Thiorhodovibrio winogradskyi: one gene and its partners. The protein of the gene in region 2 interacts with the protein of the main gene of each other region in a pairwise test. Links are inferred from orthologs where the notes say so. Each region holds a gene or a part of one and is shown on either strand. Other genes may lie near its edges. The genes, in order: ribD, accC and cysM.

The links.
Region 1: the proteins of accC (region 2) and ribD interact in binary tests that used the Escherichia coli proteins (3 or more experiments, as listed by UniProt). The link is inferred for Thiorhodovibrio winogradskyi from one-to-one orthologs.
Region 3: the proteins of accC (region 2) and cysM interact in binary tests that used the Escherichia coli proteins (3 or more experiments, as listed by UniProt). The link is inferred for Thiorhodovibrio winogradskyi from one-to-one orthologs.

Annotation. Positions count from the first base shown.
Region 1 is NZ_CP121472.1:2,418,826-2,426,782, reverse strand. Bases 2,803-5,795 are described here. They hold ribD (bifunctional diaminohydroxyphosphoribosylaminopyrimidine deaminase/5-amino-6-(5-phosphoribosylamino)uracil reductase RibD), read right to left. Parts: upstream 4,906-5,795; coding sequence 3,700-4,905; downstream 2,803-3,699. Other genes in these bases: glyA (serine hydroxymethyltransferase), read right to left, coding at 5,474-5,795; nrdR (transcriptional regulator NrdR), read right to left, coding at 4,902-5,411; Thiowin_RS10775 (class II glutamine amidotransferase), read right to left, coding at 2,835-3,707; Thiowin_RS10780 (TusE/DsrC/DsvC family sulfur relay protein), read left to right, coding at 2,803-2,830. In the rest of the region: Thiowin_RS10795 (DUF1848 domain-containing protein), read left to right, coding at 1-574; Thiowin_RS10790 (hypothetical protein), read left to right, coding at 715-1,077; Thiowin_RS10785 (YARHG domain-containing protein), read left to right, coding at 1,671-2,141; more of Thiowin_RS10780, read left to right, coding at 2,534-2,802; more of glyA, read right to left, coding at 5,796-6,730; Thiowin_RS10755 (PAS domain-containing sensor histidine kinase), read right to left, coding at 6,861-7,957. UniProt on the Escherichia coli protein: Converts 2,5-diamino-6-(ribosylamino)-4(3h)-pyrimidinone 5'-phosphate into 5-amino-6-(ribosylamino)-2,4(1h,3h)-pyrimidinedione 5'-phosphate.
Region 2 is NZ_CP121472.1:1,784,389-1,792,262, forward strand. What follows is about bases 4,965-7,874. They hold accC (acetyl-CoA carboxylase biotin carboxylase subunit), read right to left. Parts: upstream 7,135-7,874; coding sequence 5,794-7,134; downstream 4,965-5,793. Other genes in these bases: prmA (50S ribosomal protein L11 methyltransferase), read right to left, coding at 4,965-5,769; accB (acetyl-CoA carboxylase biotin carboxyl carrier protein), read right to left, coding at 7,131-7,583; aroQ (type II 3-dehydroquinate dehydratase), read right to left, coding at 7,713-7,874. Also shown: purD (phosphoribosylamine--glycine ligase), read right to left, coding at 1-633; lpxA (acyl-ACP--UDP-N-acetylglucosamine O-acyltransferase), read right to left, coding at 752-1,555; purH (bifunctional phosphoribosylaminoimidazolecarboxamide formyltransferase/IMP cyclohydrolase), read right to left, coding at 1,646-3,280; Thiowin_RS07920 (helix-turn-helix domain-containing protein), read right to left, coding at 3,418-3,756; tRNA dihydrouridine synthase DusB, read right to left, coding at 3,753-4,787; more of prmA, read right to left, coding at 4,831-4,964. UniProt on the Escherichia coli protein: This protein is a component of the acetyl coenzyme A carboxylase complex; first, biotin carboxylase catalyzes the carboxylation of the carrier protein and then the transcarboxylase transfers the carboxyl group to form malonyl-CoA.
Region 3 is NZ_CP121472.1:3,082,176-3,089,891, forward strand. What follows is about bases 2,235-4,986. They hold cysM (cysteine synthase CysM), read right to left. Parts: upstream 4,180-4,986; coding sequence 3,289-4,179; downstream 2,235-3,288. Other genes in these bases: rlmD (23S rRNA (uracil(1939)-C(5))-methyltransferase RlmD), read right to left, coding at 2,235-3,215; Thiowin_RS13995 (bifunctional acetate--CoA ligase family protein/GNAT family N-acetyltransferase), read right to left, coding at 4,188-4,986. In the rest of the region: rnt (ribonuclease T), read left to right, coding at 1-237; grxD (Grx4 family monothiol glutaredoxin), read right to left, coding at 305-637; Thiowin_RS13975 (ATP-binding domain-containing protein), read right to left, coding at 726-944; Thiowin_RS25330 (exodeoxyribonuclease V subunit gamma), read right to left, coding at 941-1,360; hisI (phosphoribosyl-AMP cyclohydrolase), read right to left, coding at 1,389-1,811; more of rlmD, read right to left, coding at 1,872-2,234; more of Thiowin_RS13995, read right to left, coding at 4,987-6,866; Thiowin_RS14000 (histone deacetylase family protein), read left to right, coding at 6,929-7,716. UniProt on the Escherichia coli protein: Two cysteine synthase enzymes are found. Both catalyze the same reaction. Cysteine synthase B can also use thiosulfate in place of sulfide to give cysteine thiosulfonate as a product.

The DNA of each region.
Region 1 (7,957 bases), 630 kb from region 2 along the record:
CTTTCATCGCGAGCGTTTCGCGCGCATTGCCGAGCGCTTGCGGGGCGCGACCCGACGGGTGACCATCAGCATCATGGATGACTACAGCAAGATGCGCGGGCGGTTGCGCGCGCTTGTCGCCGCGCATCCAGAGCTGGCCCCGCGCGCCTTTGTGGCCGAGCGCGATGGCACGCTCATCGGCGATCTGGCCCAGTTGGCCCAGGCGCATGGAATGGCAATGCAGGGCTGCGCCGAGGAGATTGACCTGCAACCCTGGGGCGTGGCGCCTGGCAAGTGCATCGACGATGACCTGATCCGCCAGTTGTTCGCACTCAAGGCGCCAGGGCGCAAGGACAAAAGCCAGCGACCCGTCTGCGGCTGTGTCGAGAGCAGGGATATTGGCATGTACGACAGCTGCACCTTCGGCTGTGTCTACTGCTATGCCACCCGCTCCTTTGACACCGCGCGACGCCAGCGCGCCGGGCATGACCCAATGGCTGAATCCCTGATCGGACACTTTCGCGCACCGACAAGCGCGAATCGATTACGGAAGACGGCATCGGGGGTGCCGATTCAGGGGGATCTTTTCGGTTGATTGAAGGATGCCTTTGAATTATTTTTCAGGCTGTCATCAATGCGCAATCAATCGCCTAACGATGGCCTCCAGTCCTACCGCTCGCCACGCTTGCGGCTGAGGCTGGCATTGTGCGGCACGAGCATATACAAGTGCGTGATATGAAGAAAACGGTCAAGACATGGTGCAAGGATTTTGGCTACACTTGGTATGGTCCGGGTGTGTACTCGGCTGAGAAGTATGATTACAAGATCCAGTTCTTAAAAGGTGTCTTTGCACTCTTCCGAACGGCCCACGGGCGATGTTTCGCGCCCAGGCAGTGCATTACAGGAAAAGGCAAAGCCTTCCTTATCTTCCCGGTCTTCTCTCAGTTTCTCGGCCACAAGGAGATCTCCAGAACCAGATTTGCTCAGGCGGTAGACTGGGTGCTCGCTTGTCTTCAAGGCAAGATCAGCCAGTTCCCCAGCGCAACTGCACTGCAACTCGGTGAACCGGAAGGTGCTTCGCGGTGCCGGTTATCTTGACCGTTAGGCCAAAAAGATCAACCACAAGGTGAAACATTTGACATCAAAGATTTGTTCTCTCCCTTATTATCGAAGAGATCAATATGCAATCCTTAGAAAAAAATCTGTTGACAAAGAAAATTTCGCTATCTCATATGACGAGATGATCGCAATAACAGAGAAATGCCGTCTGGACATGGAGAATGCCGGCTTTAAGGTCATAAAGATCGATATCGATTTAGTGGAGTTAATCGAATGGACAAGGACACGGAAGCTCCGTATAGACCCAGAATCACGGACCAATTTCACAATGAAAAAGTTAAAGGAAGTATTGTCAACTGGATCTATTGACGAGTGATTAGAAGGCGAGTTCGAATCACTTACACTTCTAACGAATAAGGTTGGATCGTTCTTAAACCTAAAAACTCAGTTAACAACGGGTTGGAACCAACTCTTGAATCGATGGCGGCCCGGTTGGCTCGTTTGGCCCGGTCGTCTCCAATACGCTGCGATTTATGTGGTATGCTGATCGGATTGATCGGCTGCCCTTTACCGGGCAGTAAAGCGGGTGCGCTGCCTTCGGACTTCGTCTGGGTATTGGTGAGGAAAAAGACATGAAAAAGCTGATTTGCATTGTTTTTGCTGTCATGGGCTCGGCCCAGGTACAAGCCGAGAGTTGCTATGATCTGTGGTACGAGCGAAATTTGATCTACGCCGAAAACGGTTATTGTTTTTCAACAAATCTGGGGCAAAGTACCTTCTCGGAATACTCTTGCTGGACCAAAAGCCCGTCATTGTCAACAGATGAACAACGGCGCGTGGCGGCATTAAAAGCGGAAGAAAAGCGTCGTGGCTGCAAGGTCAACACTGGACAAGTTCCTCAATCAAAACCTGTCGTATCCTCCGCTGGCGTCGCCATTGTTTACGATCCGCCATCAAACGTCAGGAATCGTCCAAATGGAGAAATTCTCTGTTCGGTGCGCAATCAATCAACGATCAATATTCATGGCTCGGAAAACGGATGGTATCGCACGGATGTTTGTGGCACGCCAGGTTATATTCATAAGAGTCAAATTCGGTTTTGAGCGACGCCTTGTCCGCGCTATCCCGGAAAAATCATCGTGGCTGACCAAGGGTTTGGCAGGACATTAACACCCACTGGCGGACACGGGAAGCCCCCCGGCAGGCAAGCAAGATCACCGATAAGTGCGCCGTCGCGCTTGGCGACACCGGCGCGGGGCCAGCTTTAAGATTTGCCGTGGCCAGTTCCCGCGGTCTCCAGCGCATCTTGCTGTAGTCATTCATGATACTGATGGTCATCCGCCGGGTCGCGCCCTGCAGGCTGGATATGCGCCGGTTCTGACTCCATTGTCTTTTGGTGCGGCCGGTTCGGCTTCGCGCGTTGATCGAAAAAACGCGCGGCTAGATTCGCGCGAGGCTCGGGTTTCTCAGTGAAAAAATATTCAGGAGTTTTCTCATGACTATCAGCGTTGCCCTTGATAATGAGGGATTTTTGATCAATCGTGACGATTGGAGCGAGGCAGTGGCGCAAGAGCTAGCCACCTCGGATGATTTTGAGATGAACGATCAGGTCATGGGCTTCATCCGTGAGGCGCGGGCCATGTACGACAATGACGGCGTGGTGCCGCCGATCAGAATTTTCGCCAAAAAACAGGGCGTTTCGACCAAAGAGTTGTACAACATTTTTAAGAAGGGCCCGATGAAGCTGATCTGCAAGTGGGGTGGCCTGCCGAAGCCGACTGGCTGTGTTTGACGCCCTACCCTGTTGCCGCGACTCTCGGCTGCGAGGGCGCGCGACCGCTGACGTCCTCGGGCGTGCGCCAGCGGCCTTCGATGTCGTGGCAACGCCCGTTGCGCAGGGCGATCAGGTCGCCCTCGCCGAGCGGTTCCCATAGCTCATCGGTTAGCGGCAGGCTGGCGATCAGCGCCACGTCCTGGCGCACGGTCTGCAGGCGCACGCCGGCATCCTTGAGTTCGGGCGCTGATTCCCAGCACGAGCGTTGCAGTAGGTAGAGCCCAGGCGGGCGCATGACGCCGTCGGGCTGGGTGCGACGGTGGGCGTGGATGAAGAGCGCGTCGGCATCGGCGTAGATGAAGTTGGCGGGACCGAGCTTGCGCATTTCGCGGCTAAAGTCGGCTATTACGGCCAGCCTTTGCTCCAGCGGTGGCGGCTCATCGCGGTCTTCCCACAGTGGGGCCAGGCCCTCTATCAGGATACAGAAGGCGCGCTCTGAGTCTGAATCGCCGATGGGGCGGAAGCGTGTGTTGCTCGGCGCGGGCTGCTCCAGCAGTTGCGGGAAATCGCCATTGTGCGCAAACACATGGCTGCGACCGCCTAGTTCGCGCACAAAGGGCTGGGTATTTTGCAACGAGCGCGCGCCGAAGGTGGCCAGGCGCAAGTGCGACACCGCCATGCAGGTGCGAACCCCCTGAACATCCACAAATCGCAGCAGCAGACTTTCGCACGCCGGGCGCGGTTCGCGTAGCAGCAGGCAGTCGCGTTGCTCGTAACACGCCAGCCCCCAGCCGTCCTTGTGCGGTCCCTCGACGCCGCCGTGGCGCGCCAGGCGCCCGAGCGACAAACCAAGGGTCGCCGGCACCCGGCTGGACATGGCAAAAAGTTCACACATGGACGCCCTGCCCTGCTTCCTGGCCAGCGGTTGCCGCCAACCCTGTCGCCATTGTTTCAACGCCCTCTCGCGGACGCAGGCGCAGGCGTAGATCGCCGCCAATCTGGCGCGCATCCAGCAGTTCCAGCCCGATGCGCTCATCCATGCGCTCAAGCCCCGGCAGATGAAAAAGCCCGCGTGCCGCGTCGCCCATCAGGTGCGGGGCCAAATAAAGCCAAAGTTCATCGATCCAGCCGCAGCGCAGGGCCGCGCCCGCCAGACGCGGGCCGGCTTCGATCAGCACCTCGTTGCATTCGCGGTGGGCGAGTTCCCGCAGCGCGCGACCAAGGTCGATCTGCCCAGTGCGCGATGGAATGCACGCCAGCACCTCGGCGCCGGCGGCTTCGAGCGAACTCCAGCGCGGGTGCTCGGCAGTGACCGCGGTCATGACCAAGGTCTGCCCGGGCAATGCCAACAGACGCGCGTCAGAGGGCAGGCGCAACTGGCTGTCGAGTACCACCCGCGGCGGCTGGCGCGGCGCCGATCCGGTCGCTGGAGGCCGGCCCGTCACGGGGTCGATACGCACATTGAGCGCTGGATTATCGGCCAACACAGTGCCAATTCCAGTCACAATGGCCGATGAGCGGGCGCGCAGTCGCTGCACATCGGCGCGCGCGGCGTCCGAGGTAATCCAGCGGCTCTCGCCACTGGCCATGGCTGTGCGCCCGTCCAGGCTCATGGCCAGCTTGCAGCGCACCCAGGGCAGGCCGTCGCGCATGCGGCGGATAAATCCCGGGTTCAAAGCCTCGGCCTCGGCTTGCATCAGCCCTGCCTCGACCAGCACGCCGGCCGCGCGCAGCCGCGCGAAGCCCTGCCCGGCCACGCGCGGATTGGGATCTTGCATGGCCGCGACCACCCGTGCCACCCCGGCCTTGATCAGCGCCTCTGTACAGGGCGGCGTGCGCCCTTGATGACAACAGGGCTCGAGGGTGACATAGGCCGTGGCACCCTGGGCCCGCTCGCCGGCCTGACGCAGTGCAAGCGCCTCGGCATGAGGCTCGCCGGCGCGCTCATGCCAGGCCTCGGCGATGATCTCGCCCGCGCGCACCAGCAGGCAGCCGACCCGTGGGTTGGGGTCCGTGCTGTAGAGTCCGCGTTCGGCCAGGCGCAGCGCCCGGGCCATGAAGCGCGCGTCCTCGGCGGCATCGACCTGGCTCATTTCGACTCCAGCACGCTGAGCAGGTCAAGCTGAGCACGTTTCACCTCGGGCGAGGGTTGGCGCTCCAGGCGCTCTATCTCCTCGCGAAAGGCCTCGACATCCTCGAACTTGCGATACACCGAGGCAAAGCGCACATAGGCGACCTGATCGAGTCCGCGCAGTTCGTCCATCAGGAATTCCCCGATCTCGCGTGAATGCACCTCGCTGGCACCCGTGGCCTGCAACCGCCGACCGATGCGCGCGATCACGGCCTCGATCTGATCGGCGCTGACCGGGCGCTTCTCGACCGCGCGCATGAGCCCGGAACGCAGCTTGCGACCGTCAAAGGGCACCCGCGAGCCATCGCGTTTGATCACCCGCGGCAGTTCCAACTCGGGTTTTTCATAGGTGGTGAAGCGCTCGGCGCAGACAATGCAACGCCGGCGCCGGCGCACCTGATCGCCGTCGCCATAGAGGCGCGAGTCCACTACCTTGGTGTCCTCGGCACCACAGAAGGGGCAGCGCACGGGCCGATCTCAGCGACCGGCGCCGCGCCGGGCCGAAGGAGTTTGAAACCCCAGGCTCGCGCTCAACGGGCGTAAACCGGGAAACGCTGGCACAGCGCGAGCACCTGTGACTTGACCTTCTCGATGGCGCCAGCACCACCGCGACTGTCGATGAGATCGCACATCCAGCCGGCCAGTTCGCGCGCCTCGGCCTCGCCAAAGCCGCGGGTGGTGATGGCTGGGGTGCCGACGCGAATGCCGCTGGTGACAAAGGGCGACTGCGGATCATTGGGCACGGCGTTTTTGTTCACCGTGATATTGGCCGCGCCCAGCCAGGCATCGACATCCTTGCCGGTCAGGCCTTGGGCGATAAAGCTAACCAGGAACAGATGATCGTCGGTGCCACCCGAGACCACCTCGAACCCGCGCTCGATAAAAACCCCGGCCATGGCACGGGCATTGGTCACCACCTGCTGCTGATAGCTTTTGAAGTCGGGCTCCATGGCCTCCTTGAAGGCCACGGCCTTGGCCGCGATCACATGCATCAGCGGCCCGCCCTGGGTACCAGGAAAGACCAGGGAGTTGAGCTTTTTCTCGATCTCGGGGTTGGACTTGGCCAGGATCAGGCCGCCGCGCGGGCCGCGCAGCGTCTTGTGCGTGGTGGTGGTGGTGACATCGGCGATGCCAACGGGACTGGGATAGACCCCGGCGGCGACCAGACCGGCGACATGGGCCATGTCCACCAGCAGATAAGCGCCGACCTCATCGGCGATGTCGCGAAAGCGCTGCCAGTCGACCACCCGGGAGTAGGCCGAGAAGCCGGCAACCATCATCTTGGGGCGATGGTCGCGCGCCAGGGCGGCGACCTGGTCGTAGTCGATCTCGCCGGTGTCGGGGTTCAGCCCATATTGCACCGCGTTGTAGAGCTTGCCGGAAAAATTCGGCTTGGCACCGTGGGTCAGGTGGCCGCCGTGGGCCAGGCTCATGCCCAGCACGGTATCGCCCGGCTGGCACAGGGCCATGTAGACCGCGGCGTTGGCCTGGGAACCGGAATGCGGTTGCACATTGGCATAATCGGCGCCAAACAAGGCCTTGGCACGCTCAATCGCCAGCCGCTCGGCGACATCAACGTGCTCGCAGCCGCCGTAGTAACGCTTGCCCGGATAACCCTCGGCGTATTTGTTGGTCAGCACCGAGCCCTGGGCCTCGAGCACCCGGGGGCTGGTGTAGTTTTCCGATGCGATCAGCTCGACGTGCTCCTCCTGGCGGCGCTCCTCGTCGCGCAGTGCCTGGAAAAGCTCCTCGTCGTAGCCCTGGATCTTCATGGTAGTGTCAAACATGCAGGCTCCTAAGTGGCGAAATGGATTGTTTTACTCAAAGGAATCACCCGGGCAGTGTAGCGATTTCGGCCGCGACCGTCATGGCCGCCCCCGGGACAGGATAGCCCCGGGGGGCAGATGGACACTTTTTTCACCCTGATGCCTGCTCCCGAATCGGTCCCCGATCTGCTGGTCCTTGATCTGCTGGAGCCGGGATAGACAACGCCTCGCCAGTCCCGGTCTCACGCGCATCCCACACCGGCAAGCTGATGAAAAAGCAAGCACCCTGCCCCGGGCTGGATTCAGCCCAGATGCGCCCCTCGTGGTTGTCGAGAATGGTCTGGCTGATCGGCAGCCCCATGCCCATGCCAGTCTCCTTGGTGGTGAAGAAGGGGTCAAACAAGCGCGCCATGCGTGAGGAAGGGATTCCAGGGCCGTTATCCGCGACACTCACCCAGGCTGTGCTATCGCTGACGCGGGTGGCAATGGCCAAGCGACGGGTCTCCGATGGTTGCTCGGACAGTGCATCGAGCGCATTGCGCACCAGGTTCAGCAGGACCTGCTCGATCTGTACCAGATCGACATCGACTGGAATCTCGCCCTCGGCCAGATCAAGCTCGATGCTCACTGCCAGGCGTTCGGTCTCGAATTCAACAAAACCGCAGACTTCACGCACCAGATGGTTAAGATCCGCGCGCGAGCGAATCGGCGGCTGTTTGCCCACCAAGGCGCGCAGACGGCGAATAATCTCGCCGGCGCGCTCGGCCTGGCTCGAGATCTGGCTCATGGCGGCCACCAGGGCGTCGGTCTCGCCAATGCCACCCTGCAGCCGCCGGCTGGCGCCCTTGGCGTAATTCACGATGGCCGCCAGGGGCTGGTTGAGCTCATGCGCCATGCCAGTGGCCACCTCGCCCATGGTGCTCAAGCGGCACACATGCACCAACTCGGCCTGGTGCTGGCGTGACTCCTGTTCGGCGCGGCGCACGGCGGTGATATCGCGCGCATAGACATTCACATAACCGAGATCCTGAATAGGCACAAAGAGCAGGGAAAAAATGTGGCTGCCGAAGTCGGCCTCGCGCTCCCGCGGCTGGCCCTCATGCACCGCCTCGGCCAGGGTCTCGCGCCAAAGCGGCGGCAACTGGCCTTGGGGGGTGGTCTCCCAATAAGCCAAAAGGGGCTCGCTGGCCGCATTGGCATAGACGATCAGTCCTTGTTCATTGACGCGCAGTATCGGGTTGGGGCTCT
Region 2 (7,874 bases):
TGGCACAATGGTTTCACCATCGACCAGTGCAATAAAGCTCGCTTCCTCGCCGGTGAGAAAGTCTTCGATCACTACCCGTTGACCGGCCGCGCCGAACTGACCACCGCTGAGCATGGCCTGCACGGCCGCGCGCGCACTGTCCAGACTCTCGGCAATCACCACCCCTTTGCCGGCGGCGAGACCATCAGCCTTGATCACCACGGGCTTGGCGAAAGGGGCGCGCGTATCCAGGTAAGCCAGCGCCTCGGCCTGATCGCTAAAGCTCAGGTAGTCCGCTGTCGGGATACCATGGCTAGCAAGAAAGTCCTTGGCGAACTGCTTTGACCCTTCCAGTCGCGCAGCCGCTGCCGAGGGGCCGAAACATCGCAGTCCCGCCGCCGTGAAGGCATCGACCAGGCCGGCGACCAGGGGTGCTTCTGGGCCGACGATGGTGAGTTCAACCGCGTTGTCGCGCGCGAATGCAACCAGGCGTTCGATGTTGTTGGCGTCGATGTCGACATTCTCGATACCGGGCTCGCATGCCGTGCCGCCATTGCCGGGCGCGACCCAGACCTGATCGGCTAGGGGCGATTGCCGGACTTTCCAGGCGAGGGCATGTTCGCGCCCGCCGCCGCCGATGATGAGCAGATTCATGGTTTGGTGGAAATTGGCCAAAGGTGAGTTTACAACTGAGCCGATCAGTCCGTGAAGTCCCGAGAGTCTCTGGTGTTCTTAAGTCTGTTGTTTAGCAGCGATGGACCTTCTTGGGTCATCATCCCAGCTTGCCGTGCTCGCGGCCGAAGGCGGCGATGCCGCGCCCTGAGTCGCCAGCGCGAATAAAAACCAGGATACGCTCGGTTTCCGGGCCTGGAAAGTCGGCCGCGGCCTGTTCCATGGCGGCACTCAAGCGCAGTCCGGAGCGGAACAGCAGCCGATAGACCGCCTTGATACGACTGCGCGCCCCAGGGTCGAAACCGGCGCGGCGCAGGCCGACGGTATTCAGCCCAAGAATGCGCGCGCGCTGCCCATTGGCCAGCGCGAAGGGTGGAATGTCTTGGGCCACGCCGGTCACGCCGCCAATCATGCACAGATCGCCAATGCGACAGAACTGATGCACCGCCACGTGCCCGGCGAGAAAAATATGATTGCCTAGGGTGACATGGCCGCCCAGGGTCGCGGTATTGGCAAAAATGTTATGGCTGCCCACCTGGCAGTCATGCCCGATGTGCGAGAAGGCCATCAGGTAATTGTGGTCGCCAATACGGGTACCAGCGTCGGTTTTGACACCGCGGCTAATATTGACGCCTTCCTTGAAGTGATTATTCGCGCCTATGACCAGCGGTTTTGAATGCTCCGGGCGGAAGCCGAGATCCTGCGGCTCCGTGCCTAGGGTGGCGCCATGACAGATGCGATTACCGGGGCCGATTTGGGTACCGCCCTCGATGCGGACATGGCTGTCGAGCACGCACCCCTCGCCGAGCCTGACGCCTGCTTCAATGATGCAGAAAGGGCCAATGGTGACGCTGGGATGCAGGTCCGCGTCGGGCGCGACAATGGCGGTGGGGTGAATGCGCATGGCGGACGAAGGCTTTGAGGCAAGCTGGAGATAGGCAGGGAAAGATGGAACCTCAGTCGCGACTGGGGTGGTTTAGCGGCCGGCGCGCCATCAATGGCGAAAATGCCGGGTGCCGGTAAAAATCATTGCGATGCCATGCTCGTCGGCGGCGGCGATGACCTCCTGATCACGCACCGAGCCGCCCGGTTGGATCACCGCCGTGATGCCAACCTCCGCCGCCTGATCGAGCCCGTCGCGGAAGGGAAAGAAGGCGTCCGATGCCATGACGGCACCCTTGACGGCAAGCCCCGCTTGATCCGCCTTGATGGCCGCGATGCGCGCTGAATTGACCCGACTCATTTGGCCGGCACCGACGCCGATGGTCATGCGTTCGCGCGCGTAAACGATGGCGTTGGATTTGACAAACTTCGCCACTCGCCAAGAGAACAGCAAATCCGCCATTTCCGCCTGACTCGGGGAGCGGGCGCTGACCTGGCGCAGTTCGGCCGCGATGAGTCGATCAGCGCTTTGAATCAGTAGTCCGCCGGTCACGCGTTTGAAGTCGAGCGTGTTGACACCGCCGGCGACTGACCAGTCGCCGCAGCTGAGCAGACGCAGGTTCTTTTTGGCCTTGGCGGCTTCCAGTGCCTCATGGCTGATCCTGGGAGCGATCATCACCTCGACGAACTGACGCTCGACCACGGCGCTGACTGTGGTCGCGTCCAATTCCCGGTTAAAGGCGATGATGCCGCCAAAGGCGGATTCCGGATCGGTGCTAAAGGCGCGCTCATAGGCTTCGAGCAGGCTGCGTCCTTCGGCCACGCCGCAAGGATTGGCGTGCTTGACAATCACGCAGGTGGGCGCATCGGTAAATTGCTTGACGCATTCGAGCGCGGCGTCGGTATCAGCGATGTTGTTATACGACAGCTCCTTGCCTTGGTGCTGACTGGCGCTGGCTATGCTGCCATCCGGCGTATTGGGCTCGACATAGAAAGCCCCCTGTTGGTGGGGGTTCTCGCCATAGCGCAAGCTCTGCTGGCGACGAAGCTGCCAGGTCAGGGTGCGCGGAAAGCTGGCGTCAGCGGGGTTTGGTTTGGTTGGCGTGCTCTCATTCGAGGTGGCGTCCGCGGTGACTTCTGGGTCTGATACCGTGCCACGCTCAAGGCGACGCCCAAGCTCATTGGCGATGGCCGCATCATAGCGGGCGGTGTGCTCGAAGGCGCGCACCGCGAGGTCGAATCGCAGCTGTTCGCCGATGCAGCCCTGATGCGCGTCAAGCTCGGCAATCAAAGGCGCGTAGTCCTTGGGCTCGACCAGCACCGCGACCGCGGCATGATTTTTGGCCGCGGCGCGCACCAGTGTGGGACCGCCGATGTCGATCTGCTCGATGGCATCGGCTAACGAGCACTTGGGATCGGCGGTTTGTTGATCGAACGGGTAGAGGTTGACCACCACCAGGTCGATCGGCGCGATGCCATGCTGCTTCATTACAGCCTCATCCTGGCCACGGCGTCCAAGAATGCCGCCATGGATTATAGGATGGAGCGTTTTGACCCTGCCATTCATCATCTCCGGAAACCCGGTGTGGTCGGCTACCTCGGTGACACTGAGACCCTGTTCGCGCAGCAGTGCGGCTGTGCCGCCAGTCGATAGGATCTCGACCTGATGGCGGGCCAGCGCGGAGGCCAGATCGGGGAGGCCGGTTTTGTCGGAGACACTGATGAGGGCACGTCGAACAGCTTGCATGGGTGGATTTCAATGGCAGTGGTTAAGTTGATGATAGATGGCTGCCAGAACACACTGGTGAGACGCTCTGGATTCTAGCGCTGCCGATCAGGTTTCCTTAGGTTCTTGTTCTATCTATGTGCCCTAGGGGTCAAATGCTAGGGGTTCCTCGGATCGTTGGCCGACAAAAGTCCAAACTGAGAGATTTTCTTACGCAGCGTCCCCCGGCTGACACCAAGCATTCGCGCGGCAAGCGTCTGATTGCCGCTGGCATGATGCAGGACTGTCTCGAGCAGCGGCCGTTCGACCTCGTCGAGAACGAACCGATACAGGTTATCGATTTGATGATCGCCCATGCGCGCGAGATAAAATTGCAAGGCTGTGCGCACGCAGTCGTGCAAGGGTGGGCCGTTGTCCGGCCCCGACGGGTTCATGGAACGACAGGGCTGATCCTGGCAGGCATCTGGCTCGGTCATCGATGCCGTGTTGATCCTCATGCGTCAATCTCCCCTGTCACCAGATTGGTCAAGTAGCTTTGGAGCAAGTGGCGCTGCCCCGCTGCCGATGTTGCTGTCAGGAGGGCCTTGCGGACCTCTGCAAAGCGGGGCAGGTTCTGGCAGTACCAGACGATGTGCTTGCGGGCGACGCGAGGACCGCGTCCCATGCCATAAAACGCATGCAGTGCCTCAAGGTGGGAAAGCAGAACATCCCGAATCTGGTCCAGGCCGGGAGGCTCGACCCGTTCGCCGGAGGTCAGAAACCGCCTGATGCGATCGAAAATCCATGGATTCCCCAGGGCAGCGCGGCCAATCATAACAGCATCTGCCCCCGTCTGTTCAAGCACGGCATGTGCGCTCTCTGGGGTATCAATATCGCCATTGGCGACGAGCACCATGCTTGTGTGTTCGCGTAGGCCCGCCAGGCTTGAATGTTCCGCCTGGCCACGAAAGTCACATTTCCGGGTGCGACCATGCACGCTTAACATGAGGATTCCCGAGTCTTCGGCGATGCGTGCAATCCTTGCAAGATTACGCTCTTGGGGTGACCAGCCGGTTCGCGTCTTGACACTGACCGGAACCCTGACCGCGCGGACAACCTGGGTGAGAATGCGCGCGACCAGTGGCTCGTCGCGCAACAGTGCCGAGCCGGCCGCCTGACGACAGACAGTTTTTGCAGGGCAGCCCAGGTTGATGTCGATCAGGTCCGCGCCCTGATCGACGGCATAGCGCGCGAAATCCGCCATGGCCGCGGGATCGGCGCCGGCAATCTGCACCGCGAATGGGCGTGGTTCTCCCCGATGATCCAGTCGCTCCGCGCTGGTGCGGGTGTGGCGCAGTTCGGGGTTGGCACTGAGCATTTCCGAGAATGCAAGCCCGGCACCGAAGTCCCGACACAGACGGCGGAAGGGTCGGTCGGTGATGCCCGCCATGGGGGCAAGCAGCACGCGCGAGGGGAGTTCCAGAGAGCCAATCCGTAATGGCGATGCTGCTCGGTTGCCGGTGTTTGCCGATACGGTGGATTCCAGCATACTGTCCCTTGGAGATGATGATCTCTTGGCGTGCTTTTCTGAGCTAGCGTATCTGGATGCAATCACCGCTGATCAGCGCCCATTGGTCACGAATGGCCGGCGCATGCAAGGCGACGCGCCCACCATAGGCGGCGGCGACGCTCGGAACTTGGGGCTCGAGGATACCCGAAAGCGCGATCTGTGCATTGGTGGCGCAAAGGCGGGTCAGTATGGGAGCGAGTTCGACCAGAACGCCGGCGAGAATGTTGGCGATCAGCACATCCGCGCTGAAAAGCGGGAGCGCATCAGGTGCTAGGCAGCTGAGTCGCGCGGCGACGCCGTTTGCCGCGGCATTGGCGGTGGTCGCAGTCAGTGCCTGCGGGTCATGGTCGATGGCGATGGCGCGTGCGGCACCGAGCTTGAGCGCGGCAATGGCTAGGATACCGGAGCCGCAGCCGTAGTCGAGCAACGTCTTGCCAACAAGGTCGATGCTGTCAAGCCATTCGAGGCAGAGTGCGGTGGTGGGATGCGAGCCGGTGCCGAAGGCGAGACCCGGATCCAGCGCCACGATCACCTGCTCAAGAGCGTGATCGGAAGGGCATTCGGGTTCGCTCGGGGCTTGGCCATGGGGACAAACCCAAAGTCGCCGGCCAAAGCGTCGTGGCTGCCAATGGGCGAGCCAGGCGCGTTCCCAGACCTGATCGGCGAGCGGCTCGAGTCTGGGAGGCGCAGCCAGGGCGGCGTGCAGTTGGTCGGCGGTTTGCTCGGCTCGCAGACGCGCGGCTGGCGCATCCTCGAACAGCGCGGTGATCCGCACCAGCGCCCACAGCGGGGTGGCGCCAGGCGCGGGCTCGAGCAACTCCAGATTGGTCGATGGTGTTGTTTGCCCCGGGTCTTCCGGGTCATCCAGGGTGATGGCCAGGGCGCCGGCGCTCTCTAGTGCGGCTTCAATCAGCGGCACCTGTTCGCGCGCGCCGATCAATGCCAGTTGCAGCCAGGCCATGACGAGTCGTGATGGCGATTAGCGTTACAGCCCGAGCTTTTTCTCCAGATAATGAATATTGGCGCCGCCTGCCTGGAAGGCGGCGTCTTTCATGATCTGGCGATGCAGCGGGATGTTGGTCTGTATACCTTCGATGACTGTCTCGCGCAGGGCGTTGTTCATGCGCGCGATGGCACAGTCGCGATTCTCGCCATGGGCGACCAGTTTGCCGATCATGGAATCATAGTAGGGTGGCACCACGTAGCCCGAGTAGATGTGGGTATCCATGCGAATGCCTGGCCCACCGGGGGCGTGAAAGTCCTCGATGCGCCCGGGGCTTGGCATGAAGGTCTCCGGGTGCTCGGCATTGATGCGGCACTCAATGGCATGGCCGCGCATTTCGATATCGCTTTGTTGAAATTGCAAAGGCTCGCCGGAGGCGACCAGAATTTGCGCTTTCACAATATCGATGCCGGTGACCATCTCGGTGACCGGGTGTTCGACCTGCACCCGGGTGTTCATCTCGATGAAATAGAACTCGCCGTCTTGGTACAAGAACTCGAAGGTGCCTAGACCGCGATAGCCAATGCGAACACATGCCTCGGCGCAACGTTCGCCAATGCGCTGGCGCTGCTCGGCGGTGATGCCCGGTGCCGGGGCTTCTTCGACCACCTTCTGGTGGCGGCGCTGCATTGAGCAGTCGCGTTCGCCCAAATGGATGGCATGGCCGTGGTTGTCGGCCAGCACCTGGAACTCGACGTGGCGCGGATTTTCCAGGTACTTCTCCATATAAACCACGTCGTTGCCAAAAGCCGCGCCGGCCTCGGCCTTGGTCAGGGAGACGGCATTGAGCAGGGCGGCATCCGAATGCACCACGCGCATGCCGCGTCCACCGCCGCCGCCGGCGGCCTTGATGATAACCGGGTAGCCGATGTCGCGCGCCAGTTCCAGCAGTCGGTTGGGATCCTCGCTCAGCGGGCCGTCGGACCCGGGTACGCAGGGAACCCCGGCTGCTTGCATCGCACGAATCGCCGAGACCTTATCGCCCATCAAACGAATGGTGTCGGGTTTGGGGCCAATAAAGACAAAACCGCTGCGCTCGACGCGTTCGGCAAAGTCAGCGTTCTCGGATAGAAAGCCATAGCCGGGATGAATGGCGACTGTATCGGTCACCTCGGCGGCGCTGATAATCGACGGAATGTGGAGGTAGCTGTCGCGCGAGGGCGCCGGGCCGATGCAGACCGATTCATCGGCGAGCAGGACGTGTTTGAGATCGCGGTCGGCATCGGAATGCACCGCCACGGTTTTAATGCCAAGCTCGCGGCAGGCGCGCTGAATACGCAGCGCGATTTCACCGCGGTTGGCGATAAGGACCTTCTCGATCATGCGATGACAAAAAGCGGCTGGTTGTATTCCACGGGCTGGCCGTTTTCGACCAGGATGCGCTTGACGCGACCGGCGACGTCCGCCTCGATCTGGTTGAGGATCTTCATCGCCTCGATGATACACAGAGTATCGCCAAGCTTAACCTCGGAGCCGTCCTCGACAAAGGGCTTGGTGCCTGGTGAGGGTGAGCGGTAGAAGGTGCCAACCATGGGCGAACGCACCAGGGTGCCATCCTCGGGTTCACTGACGGCGGGTGACTCCAGGGTGGCGCCCCCCCCCAGACCAGGTGCTGCTGGAGCGGACGGCATGCTGGCCGGCATGAGTACGTTCGGCGGAGCGCTGCCATAACGGTTGATGCGAACCGATTCCTCGCCCTCGTGAATCTCGATCTCGGCGACGTTCGACTCTTCGAGTAACTCGATTAGTTTTTTGACCTTACGGATGTCCATGCGGCTTGGATCTCTCGATGGGGCTAATTCAGAAGGGCTGGCCGGGCTGGCGATTTGGTGCCAATCGCATCCGCTGCCCGAGCTTGTTGTGATTATCCATGATGACCGGCTTGACTGGGTAGGCAACCGCTAGACGCCGCCGGAATTCATAGTGTTGGTGGATCTCAGGTAGTTTTGAGCGGCGATGAACGCCAGTTCATAGCCGTCGGCGCCCAGCCCGCTGATCACGCCCATGGCAATGTCAGAAAAATAAGACTGTGCCCGGAACGGCTCACGTGCGTGAACGTTTGA
Region 3 (7,716 bases), 1.3 Mb from region 2 along the record:
GCCGCCGTCGAGCGCACCGGATTCAAGCGCAATCCGTTTCATGCCTTCAGCGTTTTCGACACTGTTTCCTTGGCGGGGCTTGCCTACGGCCAGACGGTTCTCGCCAAGGCGGCCCGCGCCGCCGGACTTGACTGGGACGACAGCGAGGCCCACTCGGCCATCTACGACGCCGAGCAAACTGCCCGATTATTTTGCCGCATTCTCAACCAATGCCACGAACGTGGCTTGCCCCTATAAACACAGGCGAGCAAGCCAAGCCCCCTTCGCGGCCGCTTCCGGCGCCTGCTTGAAGACAGCGCGTTGATCAGCCGGCCTCGGGCTGTTTGGCCGCCGCTGCTTCCATCATCGACTTGAGCTCGCCGGACTGATGCAGCTCGAGGGTGATATCACAACCGCCGATGAGTTCACCATCGACGTATATCTGCGGGAAGGTCGGCCAATCCGCGTAGCGCGGCAGATGTTCGAAAATATCCGGGTCCTGCAGCACGTTGACGAAAGCAAAAGGCACACCGCAATCAGAGAGCGCCTGAGCCGCGCGCATGGAAAAGCCACATTGTGGAAATTGTGGCGTTCCCTTCATGTAGATCACCACCGGATTACCCTTCACCTGCTGATCGATTCGTTCTAGCACATCCATCCCGAGCACCTCGTTGCAATGAATAACGGGGTCAGAGGTCGGGCCAACTGTTCGATGAATCAAGCCACGTGATTTTGGTTGCGCAACATCATGACCGCCAAAGCGCGTCAAAAAGTCCCGTGGTCCGCTCGACTCGGCGCGCGCAGGCCGAGGCAATGTCGCTTGGCTCAGCCATGATAGCGACCTGCTGTTTGCCCCTGGTGATGCCGGTGTAGAGCAATTCACGGGTAAGCATTGGGCTGTCGTTTTCTGGCATGACGAGCAGGTCGCTATCGAATTCGCTACCCTGGCTTTTGTGAATGGTCATGGCGAAGACGGTCTCGTGTGCTGGAAGGCGGGCCGGCAGCAGGCGACGCACGCCCTCGGGGGTTCGCAGCCAGAAACCCAGCGCGCCCCACGCGCGACCGCGGCACGCAGAGGTTGCAGGCTCATGCGGCCTCCGTGTGGCCGGTTGCGAACAAGCCCGTTACGCACAGCCAGTTGCTGCGACAGCCTGCGCGCCATGCCTTGGTTGGGCACCACGATGAGGTCCGGCTCGAAAGGATCGCCGCGGGCCGCTCTGTCACCGGGAGTCAATTTCCCGGCCAGTTCCCCAGCAAGCGCATCGACAAGCGTCTCGACAAGCGTCTCGAGTCGATTGGAATGGATTACCTGAAGCATTGGCTCAGTCTGTGCCCGTGGCATGCATGACTCGATTGACAGGCAAGGACCTACCTGAGGCATTGTTCGCGCGACTGTCGTTGACACTGCGTCACTGAGGGTAAACCTCTTTGGGATCAAACACCTGCTCACCCAGGTCGATCAGGCGGTTCTGTTCGATCTTGCGGAAGAAACAACTGCGTTTTCCCGTGTGGCAAGCCGCCCCGCCAATCTGCTCGACCTTAAGCAGCAGGGCGTCGCCATCGCAGTCCAGATAGATGCCCCGGACCTTCTGCAGATGACCGCTTTCCTCGCCCTTGTGCCAGAGTTTCTGGCGCGAGCGGCTCCAGTAAACCGCCTCGCCCAACTCGAGTGTCTTGGCCAGCGACTCCTGGTTCATGTTGGCCACCATCAGAACCTCCCCGCTGTCGGCATCCTGGGCAATGGCGGTGATCAACCCCTTCCCTTTGGCAAAATCCAGGGCGTTTTCGAGTTCGCCGCTTAACAACTTGGCTTGACTCTCTGGTTCAGGCATTGCATGACACTCGCATTGTGATTGAGGAAGTCTCGCGCCCGGCATCCCGCGGCCGAGCACTCAGCGCTCGAACACGGCCATGGACTCAACATGGGCTGTATGCGGAAACATATCCATGACGCCGGCGGCCAGCGGACGGAAGCCGTGACGCTCGCTCAGATACCCGGCATCGCGCGCGAGCGTGCCGGGATAACAAGACACATAGACTAAACGGCGAATACCAGTCGCGACCAGTGCGTCAAGTACCTGCAAGGCGCCGCTGCGGGGTGGATCAATGAGCGCGAGATCAAACCTCTGCCGCATCCAGGCCCAGTGTCCAGTCAAATCCTGATCCGAAGAGTCACTGTAAAGATCGGCCTGCTCGAAGCGCACGCGGCTGTCATCGAGCCCATTGCGCCGGGCATTGGCCCGCGCCCGCCCGACCAGGCCTCCATCCCCTTCAACACCCAACACAAAGGCACAACGACGCGCGATGGGCAGGGTAAAATTGCCAAGCCCACAAAACAAGTCCAACACCCGATCATCCAGACCGGGATCGAGTTGTTCGAGCGCGCGCGCGACCATCAGGCGGTTGAGTTCCAGATTGACCTGGGTGAAATCATTGGGCTCGAAGGCCAGAGTGACATCCTCGGCGGGCAAGGCGTAGGTCAGTCCCACCTGCTGGCCTGGCAGGGGTTCCACGCTGTCAAGACCGCCGGGCTGGAGATAGACATGCAGGCCAGTACGGGCACCGAAGGCTTGCAGCAGGTCAATATCAGCCAGCGTCGGCGGCTCGAGCACACGAAAGACCAGCACAACAGGATCATCGCCTTGCGCCATCTCGACCTGGGCGACCTGCTCGCGAATGCTGAGCTGTCCAATGAGCTCGGCCAGCTCTGTCAGACGCCCGCCAACAGCCGGGTGCAGCACCTCGCAGCGACTCAGATCAGCAATGAAAGACGAGCCGCGCTCCCGAAAGCCGACCAGCACCCGCCCTTTTTTCGCCACATAGCGCACACCCAGTCGGGCCTTGCGCCTGTAGCCCCAATGCCCGGCCACCAGCGGCGGCAACCAGGTTTCGGGCCGCACCTTGCCGATGCGCTGCAAGACCTCGGCAAGGATGTCCTGCTTCATGCCAATCTGCGCCACCGGGGCCAGATGCTGCAGCGCGCAGCCGCCGCAGAGGCCAAAGTGAGGACAGCGCGGCGTGACGCGATCGGCGGCGGCGCTGAGCACCTCGACAACCTCGGCCTCATCGTAGCGGCGCTGACGGCGCGTCAGGCGCAGCCGCACCCGCTCACCAGCGAGAGCACCGGCGACGAACACGGCTTTTCCGTCGACATGAGTCACACCACGACCATCGTGACTCAAACCAGTGATTTCGGCTTCGAAGGGCTCTCGCGGTAGCGGTTTTTTCTTGCTCAAATCTCTGGCTTCGCTTGGATGTTTCGGTTGTTTGCCCGCCTCAGGGGCAGGGTCGCGCGGACTCCGACCGCCATCAGGCCGGAAAAACGCCGGTGGAGAGGTAGCGATCACCACGATCACAGATAATGACCACAATCACGGCATCCCGCTGCTCGCGCGCGAGCTTGAGCGCCGCGGCGACCGCGCCACCCGAGGAGATGCCGGCAAAGATGCCCTCCTCCGCCGCCAGCCGACGCGTGGTTTCCTCGGCCTCGGTCTGGGAGACATCAAGAATTCGGTCAACACCGGCGGGGTCGTAGATCTTGGGCAGGTAGTCCGCCGGCCAGCGCCGGATGCCGGGGATGCTGGAGCCATCTTCTGGCTGCACGCCAACAATGCACACCTTCGGGTTGCGCTGCTTGAGGTAACGGCTGACGCCCATGATGGTGCCCGTGGTCCCCATGGCGCTGACGAAGTGGGTCACCCTGCCCTGGGTGTCGCGCCAAATCTCGGGGCCCGTGGTCTCGTAATGCGCCTCGGGATTATCCGGATTGGAGAACTGATCCAGTCGCACGCCCTCCCCGCCCGCTTCCAGCGCGCGCGCCAGATCAATGGCTGCCTCCATGCTGCCTTCCCGGGGCGTGAGGCGAATCTCGGCGCCAAAGGCGGCCATGGACTGGCGCCGCTCGACGCTCATGTTCTCGGGCATGATCAGCAGCATGCGATAGCCTTTAATGGCAGCCGCCATGGCCAGTGCAATGCCGGTATTACCGCTGGTGGCCTCGATCAGGGTATCGCCAGGTTTGATGCGGCCGCGATGCTCGGCGCGCTGAATCATGTTCAGTGCGGCGCGGTCCTTCACCGAGCCGGCGGGATTTTGGCCCTCCAGCTTGGCGAGGATGCGATTGCTGGTCTCCCCCGGCAGCCGTTGCAGACGCACCAATGGGGTGTTGCCGATGAGGGATTCGATGCTTGGGTCGTTCATTGCCACTCCTACAACACCTTCGACACCTGCTTGACGCTGGGGTCGAGCCTGTCGCTTTCGATGCTAAACCCGAGCGATTTGACCAGCGCCAGCATGCGGGTGTTGGCCGAGAGCACCTCCCCGTCCATGATGCGCAGGCCCTTGGCGCGGGCGTTACTCATCAGCGAGCGCATTAGGCGCGCGCCGATGCCGCGATTGCGCCAAGCATCTGATACCACAATGGCGAACTCGCAGGTATCGCCACCCGGGCGGGACATATAGCGCGCCACCCCAACCTCGACCTCCTGGCCCTGATCCACCACCACACCGATCAGTGCCATCTCGCGGTCATAGTCGATTTGGGTAAAGCGCACCAGCATCTCGGGCGTCAGCTCCTTGATGGCCTGCATGAAGCGGAAATACTTGGTCTGCTCCGAGAGGCCGCGCACAAAGTCCTGCTCCATCTGCGCGTCCTCGGGGCGGATGGGGCGGATGGTGAGATCCGTGCCATCCGGCAGGGGCACGCGCTCGATCAAGTGCTGGGGATAGGGGTGAATGGCCATGTGCCCGTAGACTGGCATCTGCGGCGGACGGTAGGTGACCTGAATGCGCGCATCCACCGCGATGACGTCCAGATCATTGCCAATCAGTGGGTTGATTTCCAGCTCGATCACCTCGGCCAGCTCGCACACCATCTCGGAGACGCGCTGCAGGATGCGCGCCAACGCCTGGCGGTTCATCGGCGGCATGTTGCCGAAAGCCCCCATTAGGCGCGCCACCCGAGTGTGCTCGACCATGGTCTGGATGATGAAGGCATTGAGCGGCGGCAGGCCCAGCGCGCGATCAGCGAGCACGTCGGTGTCGGTGCCGCCAGCGCCGAAGCTGATCACAGGTCCAAAGATGGGATCGCGCGCCACCCGCACCATGAGTTCGCGCGCGGCGCGGGTGGGGATCATGTGCTCGACCGTCACCCCTTCGATCTTGGCCTCGGGGCGCAGGCTGCGCGCGCGCTCGGTCAGCTCGATGTAGGCACGGCGCACGCTCTGGGCGTCGGTGAGGTTCAGGCGCACGCCATCGACATCGGACTTGTAGCGAATGTCCGGCGAGTTAATTTTCATCACCACCGGGAAGGACAGCGCCTCGGCGGCAATCAGCGCTTCGTTTGGCGAGCGCGCCAGCACCGTCTGGGTGGTGGGGATGCGAAAGGCGGCCAGAATCGCCTTGGCCTCGATGGTACCGAGCGTCTTGCGCCCCTCGGCCATCACGCCTTCGATGATCAGACGCGCGCCCTCGACATCGGGCATGAGTTGCTGGGACAGCGGCCCGGGGGATTGCATTAGGAGCTTTTGGTTGCGCTGCTGGCGGCCGAGGAAAGACAGCGCCTCAGCGGCGGCCTCGGGCAGGTCATAGTGCGGCAGACCGTGTTCGGAGAAGAGCGCATGCGCCTCGGCCACCCGGGTCGCGCCCATCCAACAGGCCAGCACCGGCTTGCGCGTCTTGGCGGCAGCCTCAATCACCTCGCGCGCCACCGCGGTTGGGTCAACGCTGGCCACGGGCGCAAGAATCGCCAGCACACCATCGACATTGGCATCGGCCAAGCAGGCGCGCAAGGCCCCGCCATAGCGTGCTGCGGGGGCATCGCCAATGACATCAATAGGATTGCCATGCGACCAGTGCTCGGGCAGCAGTTTTTCCAGCTCGGCGCGGGTCTCATCGCTCAAGGTCGCCAGGCTCAGTCCCAACTCCACCGCGCGGTCCGCCGCCAGCACGCCCGGCCCGCCGCCATTGGTGACAATGGCGATGCGATGGCCGCTGATGCGCCGCCCGGCGCCGAACACCTGGGCGGCGGCGAAGAGTTGATCGAGCGTGTCGACCTGCACCGCCCCACCGCGCTCCATCACCGCGCGAAATACCTCGGTTGAGCCCACCCAGGCACCAGTATGCGACTTGGCCGCGCGCGAGCCTGCCGGATGGCGCCCGGTCTTGACCACCACCACGGGTTTGAGCCGCGCGGCCGCGCGCAGCCCGCTCATGAAGCGGCGCGCATCACGAATGCCCTCGACATAGAGCAAAATGCTGTGGGTTTGGGCATCGAGCGCCAGGTAATCGAGCACATCGCCAAAGTCCACATCCGCCGCCGCGCCCAGGGACACCACCGCCGAGTAGCCAATGCGCCGCGGTCCAGCCCAATCGAGCATGGCGGTGCAGACCGCACCTGACTGGGACACCAGGGCGACGTGGCCGGGCAGCGCCTGCTCATGGCCAAAGGTGGCGTTCAGCCCGTGCGATGGGCGCATCACCCCCAGGCAATTTGGCCCCAGCACCCGCACCCGATTGCGCCGCGCGGCTTCCACCAGCTTCTCCTGCAAGGCGGCGCCGCGCTCGCCGCGCTCGGCAAAACCAGCCGAATGCACCACGGCGGCACGCACCCCGGCCTCGCCGCATTGATCAAGAATCCCGGCCACCTTCTCCGCCGGGGTGGCGATCAGCGCCAACTCGACATGTTTATCGAGCGCCGCCAGATTGGGATAACAGCGTTCGCCCCCTACCTGTTCATATTTGGGATTAATCGGATAGCATCCGCTCTTGAAGCCGCCGGCAAGCAGATTGCGAAACACCATGCCAGCAACCGAGCCCTCGCGGTCGCTGGCGCCAAAGACGGCCACGGCACTGGGCACGAATAATTGATCGACATCTGATAGGCGCATGGATAAGGTGCCCTCTTGGACCTGGACGCAGGTCGTTAGTTAGTGGATAAATGACCCACCCAATGAATCTAGCCTACATCTCCCATCCCGACTGCCTGGATCACCGCATGGGCGCGCACCATGTGGAAGTACCCGAGCGCCTGCACGCGATCACCGACCGGCTGATCGCCTCCGGCATTGAAATGCTGCTGACCCATTATGACGCGCCACTCGCCGAGCGCGAAGCCCTGCTGCGGGTGCATGATGCCGAGTACGTCGAAATGATTTTCGCCAACGCGCCCACCGCAAGCGATGTGCTTACCTGGGTCGATGGCGATACCGCCATGAGCGCCGGCACCCTGAAGGCCGCCCTGCGCGCCGCCGGAGCCGCCATGCTCGGGGTCGACCTGGTGATGACCGACAAGCACCATGCCGCCTTCTGCGCCGTGCGCCCGCCAGGGCACCACGCCGAGCGCCACCAGGCGATGGGCTTTTGCTTCTTCAACAATGTCGCCGTGGGCGCCGCCCATGCGTTGGCGGAACATGATATCCAGCGCATCGCCATTGTCGATTTCGATGTCCATCATGGCAATGGCACCGAGGATATTTTTGCCGGCGATGAGCGCGTGCTCTTTTGTTCAAGCTTTCAGCACCCTTTCTACCCCGGCTCGGGCGCCAACAGCCAGGCGCCCAATGTGCTCAACCTGCCGCTGCCCGCGCGCACCGACGGCGCGGCCTACCGCGCGGCGGTCGAGCAAGGCTGGCTAGCCCGCCTGGATGACTTCAAGCCCGAGCTGATCATGATTTCCGCCGGCTTCGACGGTCATGCCGAGGATGACATGGCGCATTTCATGCTGCGCGAGCCGGACTA